4 regions of the Paenibacillus terrisolis genome follow, and region 4 is predicted to be linked to each of the others. Evidence: predicted binding sites of a transcription regulator. Region 4 holds the regulator's gene; each other region holds the start of a gene.

Region 1 (3,146 bases), 150 kb from region 4:
AATCAGGTACAGAAGCACTTCTTTCAAAACGCATCCCATGAACTGAAAACTCCGCTGATGTCCATATCCGGTTATGCGGAAGGGATTCGGGACGGCGTTTTTGAAGGAGAGGATGTCCGCAAGGGCCTCGATATCATTCTTGGGGAAAGCGGGAGGCTGAAGAATCTGGTCACGGAAATGACGCTTTTGGCCAAGCTCGACAGCGAGGAAGGAATTTTCCGGCCGTCCCCGGTGAATCTGAAGGAGCTGGTGACGGATGCGGTCGAACGCATCAACCCGCTGCTTGTCAAACGAAACGTAACGCTTCAAACGGACCTGCCGGAAAAGGATGAATTGATTTTGCAAGCGGACCCGGACAAACTGTTGCAAGCGCTCCTGAACGTGTTGTCTAATGCAGCCAGATACGCGCATGAGCGAATCCGTGTACGGGTTGCCCATAATAAAGGGAAAATTACCGTTATGATTTCCGACGACGGGCCGGGCATTCCCCGGGACTTGCTGCCGGCGCTCTTTCACCGGTTCGTCAAAGGCAAGGACGGAGAGTCCGGGCTTGGGATGGCGATTTCGCGGGCCATCGTGGAGCGCAGCGGAGGAACCATCTCGGCGGATAATCTTAAAGCAGGTGGAGCTATATTTACGATCACTTTCCCGGAAACGGGGTTTGAAGTGGCCAAAAGGCGCAGATTATCCGCTTGAATGACGGGATCATCGACAGAAAACCCAAAGGTTGTCCCAAAAGTAAATTAGTTCATTTGACTAACGGCTCGGCGATCTCTCGAATAGCGGTTTGAAATGGCCTTATTTCACTCCGAAGCCGCATTTTCTAAAATTAGCGGTACAAAATGGCCCTATTTTCGGTAAAACATCCAAAACCAAGGGGAATAGGAACTCTTCTGCAGAAATAAGGCCATAAAACGGCGCTATTCATTCAGAATGAGCCTTTCCCGTGGAAATAAGGACATAAAGGATCGCTATTTAAAATGGGAGGGATACGGTATTTGGGACGTCGTTGACCAGAGCAGACTATGCCAATCCCAGCCGCTCAATTTTGGTGACTGCTCTTTGATAAGCGTCTGTTCCGTTCCCTTGTGAATAACCGTTGACTCTTATGCTCATACTTACTTTAAACTTTTTGCTAATGACTCACGCTTGACAAAGAAAGTGCCATGATTTGGCGGTTCTCTCCGGGTTAAATTTACTTTCGAAAGGTCAAGCAAGCGATGACAATATGTGACGAAAAATGTAATCTATCAAAAATGTTTGTAATGAAATTCACAATTATTGTGAAAAGAATCACATTTCTATGTTTAGTTTTTATTTATAATAATTTTGTAAATATAAATTGAAGGGGAGAATTCACTGTGAAATTTTTCAAAGTACTCGTAGTAGCAGGTATCGCAGTTGCCATGTTGTCCGGCTGCGGATCCAACAATGACAAAGCCAACAATGCGGCTAACGGCAACAAACCTGCAGAACAAACAGACGCTGTAACTACAGCATCTATCGTTAACGAAGCTGACGCATTCACTACTGCTGTTAGCGACAAAGGTACCTGGATCGTTGCAATCCTGAACGACCTGACTGTTGATAAGGAAGTTGTCGTATCCGGCGAATTCCACGACAAAGGCGATTCCGCAAACGCGATCTACCGTAAACTGGCTCTGTATGCTCAAGATGCAGACCACAACATCACGGCTTCTTACACACTGACTGTTCCTAAATTGACTGTACAAAGCGAAAACTTCAAAATCCAAGGCGGTACGGTTAAAGGCGACGTTTATGTAGAAGCTAACGGCTTTACCCTTGACAAAACTGGTACGATCGACGGCAACCTGTACTTCAAGAGCGACGATCTGAAAACAAGTGCAGTTCTGGACGGTAAAGTTACCGGCTCCACTGAAGTTAAGTAATATCCAGTAAGCCTTAAAAGATCAGCCTGCAGACATAACCATAACGGTGTTGTCTGCAGGCTTCTTTATTTCAAATAAATGAACGAACGGTACAAAATAATTCTTTACCGATCGTTCTCAATATGCTAAACTCATAATCGAAAGGAGGGGACGCGATGGCCAGAACGAGAGAATTCGATGAAGATGCCGTGCTGCTCAAAGCGATGTATCTTTTTTGGGAACAAGGATACGAGAAAACATCCATGCAGGATCTGGTCTCGCATATGGGTGTTCACAAAAGAAGCATGTACGATACGTTTGGCGACAAGCGGACCTTATATATTAGGGCGCTTAAACGTTACGGCGAACGGATCAATCAGTCCTTCGAACAGCGGATTCATATCGCCAATACGTCCCGGGAAGCGATTCGGAAGCTGTTCGAAATGGTAATTTTGTCCGAAAACGACGCGCCGAAAGGGTGCATGATGGTCAATACCGCCGTCGAGCTTGCCGTGCATGATCCCGAACTGAAAGAATCCGTCTGCCAAAGTTTAGACCGATCGGAACGGATTTTCCGCCGGCTGATTGAAGAGGGTCAGCGATCCGGGGAATTCGACAAATCGTTGGATGCGGAGTCACTCTCGCATTATTTAAACAATGCGGTGACCGGGCTGCGGGTGATGGTTAAAGCGACCGATGACATAGAAAAACTACAGCAAATCATTGATACGACATTGTCGATATTAAAATGAAATTTTTTTACTTATTCGAGAACGATCGTTCTCAAAAAACAAAAAATAAGGAGAGTTATACAATGGGAAAATTGAACGGGAAAGTAGCATTTATTACCGGAGGCAATAGCGGAATCGGCTTGGAGGCCGCAAAATTGTTTGTTGCGGAAGGCGCTAAGGTGATCGTTACCGGGCGAAATAAAGCAACGCTGGACACTGCGGCGAAAGAGCTTGGGACAAACGGCCTGGCGGTTCAAGCGGATGTCGCCGATCCGGCCAGCTTGGAAAAAGCCGTTGCCGCCGGTGTAGCACAGTTCGGCGGGATTGACGTGGTATTTGCCAATGCGGGAATTCCGGGAAATACGCCGGTGGGCGCGACGGATTTATCTTTGTTCGAAGAAGTGCTGAAGATCAATGTAACCGGCGTATTTTCTACGGTTCAAGCGACCTTGCCTCACTTAAAAGAGGGGGCCTCCGTGATTCTGATCGGCTCGGTGCTGGCTAAAGCGGGCAGTCCCGGATACGC
Region 2 (3,146 bases), on a different contig from region 4:
TGCATATTTTCATCTATATGTTCTACCTGACCGCGTCGGTTGCCGTTGTGCCGCTGGCTGTAGGTCTGATTAGGCACGGGGCGGCTTTTTTCCTGCTGTTTCTGGTGGAACTGATTCTGATGGACTTGTTCATCGTGGTCGTCACCGCGCTGCTGTACCTCGCGGTGCTGCGTTTCTTCGACGGCGAGAAGCTGAAGGACATCATCAACTATGTGCAAATCGGCCTGACCATCGGGATTACGCTCGGATATCAGCTGCTCATGCGCTTGTTTAATTTTGTGGATTTCAGCGTCGCCTTTCGGCCTAAATGGTGGCAGTTTTTCGTTGCTCCGGTATGGTTCGGCGCGCCGTTCGAGACGCTGCTGCACCGGTCGCGCGAGCCTTTGTTCCTTGCTTTTTCGCTGCTGTGCCTGGTATTGCCGCTGGCCGCATTTTACGCTTACATCAAGCTGATGCCTTCGCTGGAGCGAAACTTGCAGAAGCTCGCCGATCCCGGAGGACGAAAGGCCGCCGGAAGCGGTAAATGGCTGGAGCGAATGGCGAACCTGGTCTGCTCGGACCCGCAGGAAAAGGTATTTTTCCGCTTTACTTGGTCTATGATTGGAAAAGAGAGGGAATTTAAGCTCAAGGTGTATCCTACGCTGGGCTTCTCTATCATTTTTCCGTTTATCTTTTTATTTTCGGATGGACTGGAGGGCGGGCTCCAGGGGCTTGCCGGTTCCCGAAAGGTCCTGTTCATTTATTTTTGCGGCATCCTGATTCCTACCGTCATTATGATGCTTAGATATTCGGGCAAATACAAAGCGGCCTGGATTTACGGGACGCTCCCGATCCGAAACGTTCAATCCGTATATAAAGGAGCGCTGCTGGCTTGCCTGATCCGGCTGCTTTTACCGCTTTATGTGGTGGTGGGCATTTTATTCGCCGCGTTGTTCGGTGGGTCGGCGATTCCCCATTTGCTCGCGGTCGGACTTGCCTTGGCGCTGTACTCCGTCATATGTTTCGCCTGCTTGCGCAAAGCGCTGCCTTTCTCGGAGCCCTTCGAAGCCGCCCAGCAAAGCGAGGGGATGCGCATGATCCCGCTTTTGCTGCTGCTGGGGGGATTCGGGCTGCTCCACTTTGTGATTTCGAACATTCACTACGGCGTGCTCGCTTATGAACTTCTGCTGATCGCCGCCAATGTTATTGCTTGGAAGATCGTTTTTGGGACCAAAGCGGTTAAGCGGAAGGAGGCATAAAGAGGTTGCCGTTTGAAGATCTAGATGCATCCAGAATCCGCCGCGAAAAAAAGACAGTAGCACTGATGATTTCACTTTACTGCCGCAAACATCATCATGACCGGACACGGACAATCCGGGAATCTCAAGCAGGAGCAATACGGCCTGAGTTATGCGACGAATGCGCCGAACTGAACGAGTATGCCGTGAAGCGTCTGAGCTTGTGCCGCTTCGGCGAGAAGAAGACGACCTGCGAATCCTGTCCGGTCCACTGCTACGCCCCGCTGCCGCGGGAGAAGATCCGCAAGGTGATGAGATACTCCGGACCGCGCATGCTGGGGAGGCACCCCTTGTTGGCTGTTCGTCACCTCATGGATGGACTGAAAAAAGCGGATTCACAATAAGTTCACAACTAGGTAAGCTGTAAAAAAACGCACAGTGACGCGGGTTTCGGCGGCACCATCACAATTGTGACTAATGTCATGTGATTCTTGTCACAAAATTATTACTTTTGCTGCGTTCGCTGAATTTGTTCCGTGATAGAATTCTGCTTAGATAATAATTATTAGAAAGTAGGGAAAGGAAATGTTGGATCCGATTATACTTGCACGCCTCCAGTTTGCGGTCACGACGATATTCCACTTCTTCTTTGTTCCTGTGTCGATTGGCCTGGTCCTCTTGATCGCGATCATGGAAACGATGTACGTGAGGAAGGGCAACGAAGAATACAAACGCATGGCTAAATTCTGGGGGAAACTGTTCCTTATCAATTTTGCGGTAGGGGTCGTGACGGGCATTCTGCAGGAATTCCAGTTCGGCATGAACTGGTCGGATTACTCCCGGTTCGTGGGCGATGTCTTCGGTGCGCCGCTGGCAATCGAAGCTCTGTTTGCCTTCTTCATGGAATCCACTTTTATCGGTTTGTGGATTTTCGGCTGGGACCGTCTTTCCAAAAAAGTGCATCTGCTCTGCATTTGGCTCGTTGCGGTGGGCACGACGGTTTCGGCGCTCTGGATTTTGGCCGCCAACTCGTTCATGCAGCATCCTGTCGGCTTCGCGGTGAATAACGGGCGCGCGGAAATGAACGATTTCTTCGCCTTGGTCACGAACGGACAACTGCTGGTCGAATTCCCGCATACCGTACTCGGTGCGTTTGCGACGGGCGCCTTTGTGATCACGGGGGTGAGCGCTTACAAGCTGCTGAAACGCCAAGATGCGGCATTCTTCAAAAAATCGTTTACCATCGGCATTATCGTAGCTTTGATCGCTTCGTTCGCCACGGCGCTGTTCGGCCATCAACAAGCGCAATATCTGGTGAAAACCCAGCCGATGAAAATGGCCGCCTCCGAAGGACTTTGGGGCAAGAGCGGCGATCCGGCACCTTGGACGGTGTATGCGCATATCGATTCGAAAGACGAAAAGAACAATTTTGAAATCAAAATTCCTTATCTGCTCAGCTTCCTGTCCTACAGCAAATTCTCCGGCGAGGTCAAAGGGATGCACGAGCTGCAAGCGGAGTATGAACAAAAATATGGCCCCGGCGATTACATCCCTCCGGTCCGCACCACGTTCTGGAGCTTCCGGATCATGATTGCCGCAGGCAGCTTGATGATTTTACTAGGTTTGTACGGTACTTATTTGGCTTGGCGCAAAAAATTGGATCGACCGAACAAATGGTTCTATCAAGCGATGCTGTGGGCGATTTCGCTTCCGTTCATCGCTAACACATCCGGTTGGGTCATGACGGAATTCGGCCGTCAGCCTTGGACGGTATTCGGCTTGATGCAAACGAAGGACAGCGTATCTCCGAGCGTGACCGGCGGACAAATTTTGTTCTCTCTGATTGCATTTACGGCGATTTATGCGATCCTTGGCGCGGTCATGGTTTACCTGTTCGTGAAGGTCATCAAGAAAGGGCCGAATGCGGAC
Region 3 (3,146 bases), on a different contig from region 4:
AAGTGTCGGATATCGATACGAACGGCGGCACGAAAGTAACCGTCAAAACGGAATCCGGCCGCAGCTATGAGGCTTCCCATATTATTTTGGCAACCGGAGCCCTTACCGAGCTTGCCGGCCATATCGGGCTGGAATTGAAGGAAGGCCGGGAACCGCGGATCAAAAATGTAATCGCTACCGACGAATTTGGACATACAAGCAAGCCGCGGATTTGGGCTGCGGGAACTGTAGCCGGAGTCAGCGTCCATACGATCATCACCGCCGGAGACGGCGCGAAGGTGGCCATCGAACTGATTAGTGAACTTAATGGCGAGCGTTACGTGGATCACGACATACTTAAATAAATAAGACAAATAACGTCTATATAAGTTGAATCCATGAAAAAGTAGCTTGGCAAGAGTGTGAAATGTTCTGGCAGAAGCGAAAAGCTTTCTGAAAGAAAGCTGCACCTTTAAGCATAGGCTTCGTTCGCCTTTGTGACCGGATGTCACTCCATTTGAATTAAATAAATCCATGAAATCCGGGAACAATAGCGATCGAAAGAATATTTCACACGGCTGCCGTTATACGTATTCAATCTTTGATTCAATTTATATAGTTAGACGTTAAGGAGGCCTTCCCGCTTTAGGGGAGGCCTCTTTTGCGCCCTGACAAGTTTTTACGGCGGCATTTGGAATATTCTTAATCCCCCTAAGGGAAAATGGGATTAAGCGAAAACGCAACTGGCGGCAAAAACAACACTCACCGGAGGAAAGGCAGTGGCGGCAATGAGCGCAAACACAAAATTATGGATTGTTATGACATTAATGATGGTGTGGATTTGTACCGCCTGCGCAAAAGATCAGCCGATTCCAAGCCAGATGCCTCCGGAAGCGATGAAAAAGCAGGTCCAGGCCGAGAAGCCGGAAATAACTTTGGATATTGACGGAGGTTTTTTCGTTCCCGATATGACGCGCAGCCTCCGCTTCGATTACATGGACGGAAATACCGTAAGGGATGCATTAATAAGCAGCGGGACCGTTGTGCTGACTGCGGAAGAGGACGCGATCGAGTCGGTAGGCAGCGTTTCGCTGGATTCCGCGTTGGGATGGGGCGTTAAGCTGAATGAACGGGAACTGCCGCCGGCAAAATGGAATACTCCCCTTCAGGCGGGTGATGTCATTTTGGTTTATGTGAAAACGGGCGGCAGTGGGCAGAGCAAAGCGGAAGTTCCCGGCCGGGCGAAACCTTGAGCAAAATTTTGTATTTTTTTCAATAGGAATGGAAAATGATTTCGACAATTCTTGTGAATTCATTCACATTTAAAGTGCCTGGAATCACAAATGGCTCCTGTTTTGATAGGTACACTTTCGGTATAGGATGGCGCAGCTTTTATCGATAGGAATAAGCCTATACTGAAGGAGGCACTACTGACAATGGGAATAGACAAAGAAAAGCTTGTGGTGATCGGCAACGGCATGGCGGGAATCAGCGCCGTAGAGCAGATTTTAAAGTTAAGCTCGAAATACGATATTACCGTGTTCGGAAGCGAACCGTACCCGAACTATAACCGGATTATGCTCTCTTACGTACTGGAAGGCAGCAAAACGCTGGATGATATCGTACTGAATGATCTGAACTGGTACCGTGACAACGGGATTACGCTTCACACAGGAACTGCGGCGATAAAAATCGATGAATCGGCAAAAGAAGTCTTGGCGGATAACGGTATGCGAGTGCCTTATGACAAAGTGCTGATCGCAACCGGGTCCAATTCGTTTATTCTTCCGATCCCGGGCAGCGATAAAGAAGGTGTCGTAGGCTTCCGCGATATCGCCGACTGCCAAAGCATGTTGGAAGCAGCCAAAACCTGCAGGAAGGCAGCCGTCATCGGTGGGGGATTGCTTGGACTGGAAGCGGCCAAAGGACTTGTCGAACTGGGAATGGACGTAACCGTAGTCCATTTGATGGAAGATTTGATGGAGCGCCAGTTGGATCGTCAAGCGTCGTCCATGCTGCAGGCCGAACTTGAACGGCAAGGGATCAAATTCAAAATGGGCGCTCAGACTGTCGAACTGCTTGGCGATTCGCGGGTCAGTGGGCTCCGGTTTGCCGACGACACGGCGCTGGAAGCCGAATTTGTCGTCATGGCCGTCGGTATCAAGCCAAACATCGCGGTGGCGAAAGAAAGCGGTATTGAAACAGGCCGGGGAATTTCGGTGAACGATTATATGCAAACCTCTATGGAAAACGTTTATGCGGTTGGGGAATGTGCCGAGCACCGGGGAGTGTGCTATGGGCTCGTAGCGCCTTTATTTGAGCAAGGCATGGTTCTGGCGAAGCATATCAGCGGTGTGGAGACAACTCCGTATGAAGGATCGGTCGTTTCGACCAAGCTCAAAATTTCCGGGGTGGATGTGTTCTCCACCGGAGAATTTATCGATGGACCCGAGCACACGATGATCAGCAGCAAAGACGATTGGAAACGCATGTACAAGAAAATATTGCTGAAGGACAATCATCTGGTTGGGGCCGTGCTGTTTGGCGATATTTCCGATTCGGCCGAGCTGCAGAAGCTGATCCGGCAAAACGCCGAGATGACGGATGAACTCTATGCTTCCTTGATGGGTTCGGGATGTACCGCCGGGAAAAAAGAAAAATCGGTGGAAACGATGCCCGATGACGAAATTGTTTGCGGCTGCAACGGCGTAACGAAAGGCACGATCGTGGACGTTATCACCAATCAGGGATTGACCACGGTGGACGAGATCAAGGCTTGCACCGGGGCGACCCGTTCCTGCGGCGGCTGTAAACCGGTTGTCGAGCAGATTTTGCAGTATGTGCTTGGCGACGGATTCAAGTCGGCGGCCAAACAGGGAATCTGCGGCTGCACGACGCTTGGCCGGGATGAGATCGTTGCAGAGATCAATGCCAAAGGCTTGCGGACGACCAAGGAAGTGATGAACGTCCTTGGCTGGACTCAGCCGGAGGGCTGTTCCAAATGCCGCCCGGCGATCAACTATTATCTCGGGATGATTTACCCGGATACCCACGAGGACGAGAAAGAATCGCGTTTCGTCAACGAGCGCATGAACGCCAATATTCAGAAAGACGGAACCTATACCGTCGTTCCGCGGATGTACGGCGGTGTGACGACGCCGGAGGAT
Region 4 (3,146 bases):
CCAGGCGAATCTCCTCGATCATATCGAGGTTGTTATTGCTTGCCGCGCCGTCCGTCCCAAGGGAGACGACGACCCCTTTTTGCAGCAGTTCCGGCACACGGGCAACCCCGCTCGCAAGCTTCAAATTGCTGCCCGGATTATGGGAAATGGCCACGTCATGCGCAGCCAGAATCTCAATTTCCTCATCGGTCAAATGCACCGCATGGGCAAGCAGCGTCGGCCGTGAGAACATCCCGAGATTCAGCAGGTGCTGGACCGGACGAACACCGTAATCGGCCACGTTTTGCTCCACTTCCGCCCTCGTTTCGGACATATGCGTATGCATCGGCAGGTCGAGATCATGCGCCGCCTGTACAAACTTTTCGATATAATCCGGCGGGCAAGTGTAGGGAGCGTGCGGCGACAGCATCGTTGTGATTCGGCCGTCCGCTTTGCCGTTCCAATTCACCGCAAAATCGACCGCTTCCTTCAGCTTCATGTCCTGCACGTCCGGCGGGCACAACCCAATCGCTCCGCGCATCAATACGCCGCGAATTCCGGATTCTTCCACCACTTTGGCCACTTCATCCATGTGATCGTACATATCGAGGAAGGTCGTCGTTCCGCCCTTCAGCATTTCCAGGACGGACAGCGCCGTCCCGGCATGCACGTCGCTTGCGGTAAACTTGGCTTCCATCGGCCATACTTTCTCCTGAAGCCAAGTTTGCAGCACCATATCGTCCCCGTAACCGCGAAGCAGCGACATCGCCGCATGGCCGTGAGTGTTGATCAGACCGGGCAGGAACAACAGGCCTTTTCCGTCAAAGGTCTCTGCGCCTTCCACGCCTTCCGGGCGCTGCTCCCCAATGTACGTAATCATATCGCCTTCAACCAGCATATATCCGTGAATCACGGGACGACCTTCGTCCAAAACGGCGAAGGTCCCGTTTTTAATTAACCACTTACGACTCATAAACGGCTTGTTCCTTTCCATTTTCCAAATAATACGCCAAGCTGAGCAGATCCGTCGTAAAATCGGCCGCGTGAATTCTTACTTCCGACGGCACTTTCAGGATCGTTGGCGCGAAGTTGAGAATCGCTCCGATTCCGGCGGCAACCAGCTGATCCGCAACGCGTTGAGCTTCAAAATCCGGCACGGTGATAATCCCAATGCGCACATGCTTCTCGCGAACCGTTTCAACGAGCTCATCGATCGGCTGAATCGTAATGTTGTTGATCTGCTTGCCGATTTTGGCCGGAGAAGCGTCGAACACCGCTACGATTTTCATATTGTCCTTCAGATAAGCATTATAATTGGAAAGCGCCTGACCAAGATTACCGGCACCCACCAAAGCTACGTTGATTTGCTGGTCCAGATTTAAGATTTGCTGGATTTTTTCGATCAGATAAGCCACATCGTAACCGATGCCCTTGCGTCCGAAATCGCCGAAATAAGCGAGATCCTTGCGAATTTGCGCCGGATTGAGATCCAGCTTCTGGCCCAGTTCCTGCGAGGATACCGTTGGCACCTCGCGACGGCTCAATTCATTTAAAAAACGCAGATATACCGGCAATCTTCGAACAACGGCATCGGAAATTTTATCAGATTTCATACATTTTTCCCCCTCATTTGGCGCGAGTATGAACCGCAAAGCTTATTGCGGCTCACCGGCATTGAGCCATTCCGAAATGCGCGGAACCATTTGCCCGAGGGGCATATGCTCCATCTTCGGTCCGGGTAAAGAATATAAAAAATACTTTCCGTAGTAGGATTCCAAGATGCGGGTATCATAAACAACCACGATGCCGCGATCCTGCGACGAGCGGACAAGCCGGCCGAATCCCTGCTTGAAGCGGATGACCGCCTGCGGCACGGACAGCTTCATAAAAGGATTTTTCTTCTCCCGCTGAAGCCGTTCGCTCTTCGCCTCCACGAGCGGATGGTTGGGGGGCTGGAAGGGCAGACGGACAATGGCCAGGCTCGTCAAAGCTTCGCCGGGGATATCGACCCCTTCCCAAAAACTGCTGGTGCCAAGCAGCACGGATGCGTTTTGGCCTTGGAAACGGCGGGTCAGCTTGGTGCGGCTGCCGCTGTCCATCCCTTGACCGATGACGGTAATACCTTGCTCCGACAAAAGGTCCTTTAGTGGATCGTATACCTGCCTCAGCATGCGGTAAGAAGTAAACAGCACCAGCATGCGTCCCTGCGTAGCGACAGCCGTATCCGCCAGCGATCGCACCAGCGTACTGACGAAATGATCGTCTCCCACGCTTCCCTTGACGCTTGGGAAGTCCCGCGGGATGACCAGCAGCGCCTGATCCCGGTAGTTAAACGGCGAAGGGAGCATCGATGTCAACAGCCTGTCTTCGGAGGCAGCCTCCGTTAGTCCCAACTGCTCAATCATATATTGAAACGATTTATCGACGGAAAGAGTTGCCGAAGTCATCACAACGCTTTTTTTCTTGTCGAAAAAATACTCCTTCAGCTGAGCGCTTACATCGATCGGCACGGCGTAAATTTGCAGCGAGCGGCTGCGGTAATTCCCGTTTCCTTCGATCCAATATACCGTTTCTTCATTCTCCAGCTTCATAAAGAAGCGCAGCGACTCGCGTTCGCTCGCCAAATCCTTGAACAATCCGCTGATATCCGTTAACAGGCTTTCGGAGCCGAAATCGTCCTGCTCTTCCCGGATCTGGCTCAGCATCCGTTCTCCCTGGCGAAGCACGTCTCCGAGCGTGACGTAAATCTGATTCTCCAGCGCCGCAAGCGAATCCCAGTCCTTGGGCTTCTTATGCGGAAGCAGCCGGTAAACGAATTGTCCCGGGTCGCCCGGAGCGGCGTCGCTCCGCTCCGGCATTAGCGCGAAGAGCAGATCGCTCAGCTTGTCCCAGCTCTCCTTCACATCCACCAGCGAGGGATAAATATTGTCGATGACGGAACACCACTGGAGCGAATTTTCATTTGCCGCGCTTTGTAGCGCCATTCTAAGATTAGCCAACTGCCCTGTTTTGCTGTCCTTGAACAGCCGGGTCAACGTGTGAACGACCGTAAAATATTTCATATGAAGGCCAAGATGCTTGCCGGCCACATCTTCCAGATGATGCGCTTCGTCGATCACCAGCCGCTCGTAGCCGGGCAAAAGCTGATGTCCCGCCTGAATGTCCGT

What was found. Region 4 encodes Rex, which represses fermentation and respiration genes when NADH is low (regulators of the CRP and FNR family bind a similar motif). Its sites were predicted from a motif close to TTGTGAAATATTTCACAA; they were not measured.
Region 1: a site for Rex is predicted at 1,282-1,299, ahead of ACI48K_RS12990 (polymer-forming cytoskeletal protein). Genes of this name have one in related genera too.
Region 2: a site for Rex is predicted at 1,700-1,717, ahead of ACI48K_RS24350 (cytochrome ubiquinol oxidase subunit I). Genes of this name have one in related genera too.
Region 3: a site for Rex is predicted at 1,284-1,301, ahead of nirB (nitrite reductase large subunit NirB). Genes of this name have one in related genera too.

The regions. Positions count from the first base shown of each region.
Region 1 is NZ_JBKFGG010000012.1:175,347-178,492, forward strand. Features, by position in the region: gene ACI48K_RS12985 (sensor histidine kinase) at 1-696, shown strand, start outside; gene ACI48K_RS12990 (polymer-forming cytoskeletal protein) at 1,362-1,910, shown strand; gene ACI48K_RS12995 (TetR/AcrR family transcriptional regulator) at 2,066-2,641, shown strand; gene ACI48K_RS13000 (SDR family NAD(P)-dependent oxidoreductase) at 2,704-3,146, shown strand, end outside.
Region 2 is NZ_JBKFGG010000048.1:38,415-41,560, reverse strand. Features, by position in the region: gene ACI48K_RS24360 (hypothetical protein) at 1-1,238, shown strand, start outside; gene ACI48K_RS24355 (nitrous oxide-stimulated promoter family protein) at 1,244-1,621, shown strand; gene ACI48K_RS24350 (cytochrome ubiquinol oxidase subunit I) at 1,806-3,146, shown strand, end outside.
Region 3 is NZ_JBKFGG010000005.1:319,671-322,816, forward strand. Features, by position in the region: gene ACI48K_RS06800 (FAD-dependent oxidoreductase) at 1-344, shown strand, start outside; gene ACI48K_RS06805 (hypothetical protein) at 759-1,232, shown strand; gene nirB (nitrite reductase large subunit NirB) at 1,416-3,146, shown strand, end outside.
Region 4 is NZ_JBKFGG010000012.1:23,431-26,576, reverse strand. Features, by position in the region: gene ACI48K_RS12345 (amidohydrolase) at 1-952, opposite strand, end outside; gene ACI48K_RS12340 (redox-sensing transcriptional repressor Rex) at 942-1,592, opposite strand; gene dinG (ATP-dependent DNA helicase DinG) at 1,635-3,146, opposite strand, start outside.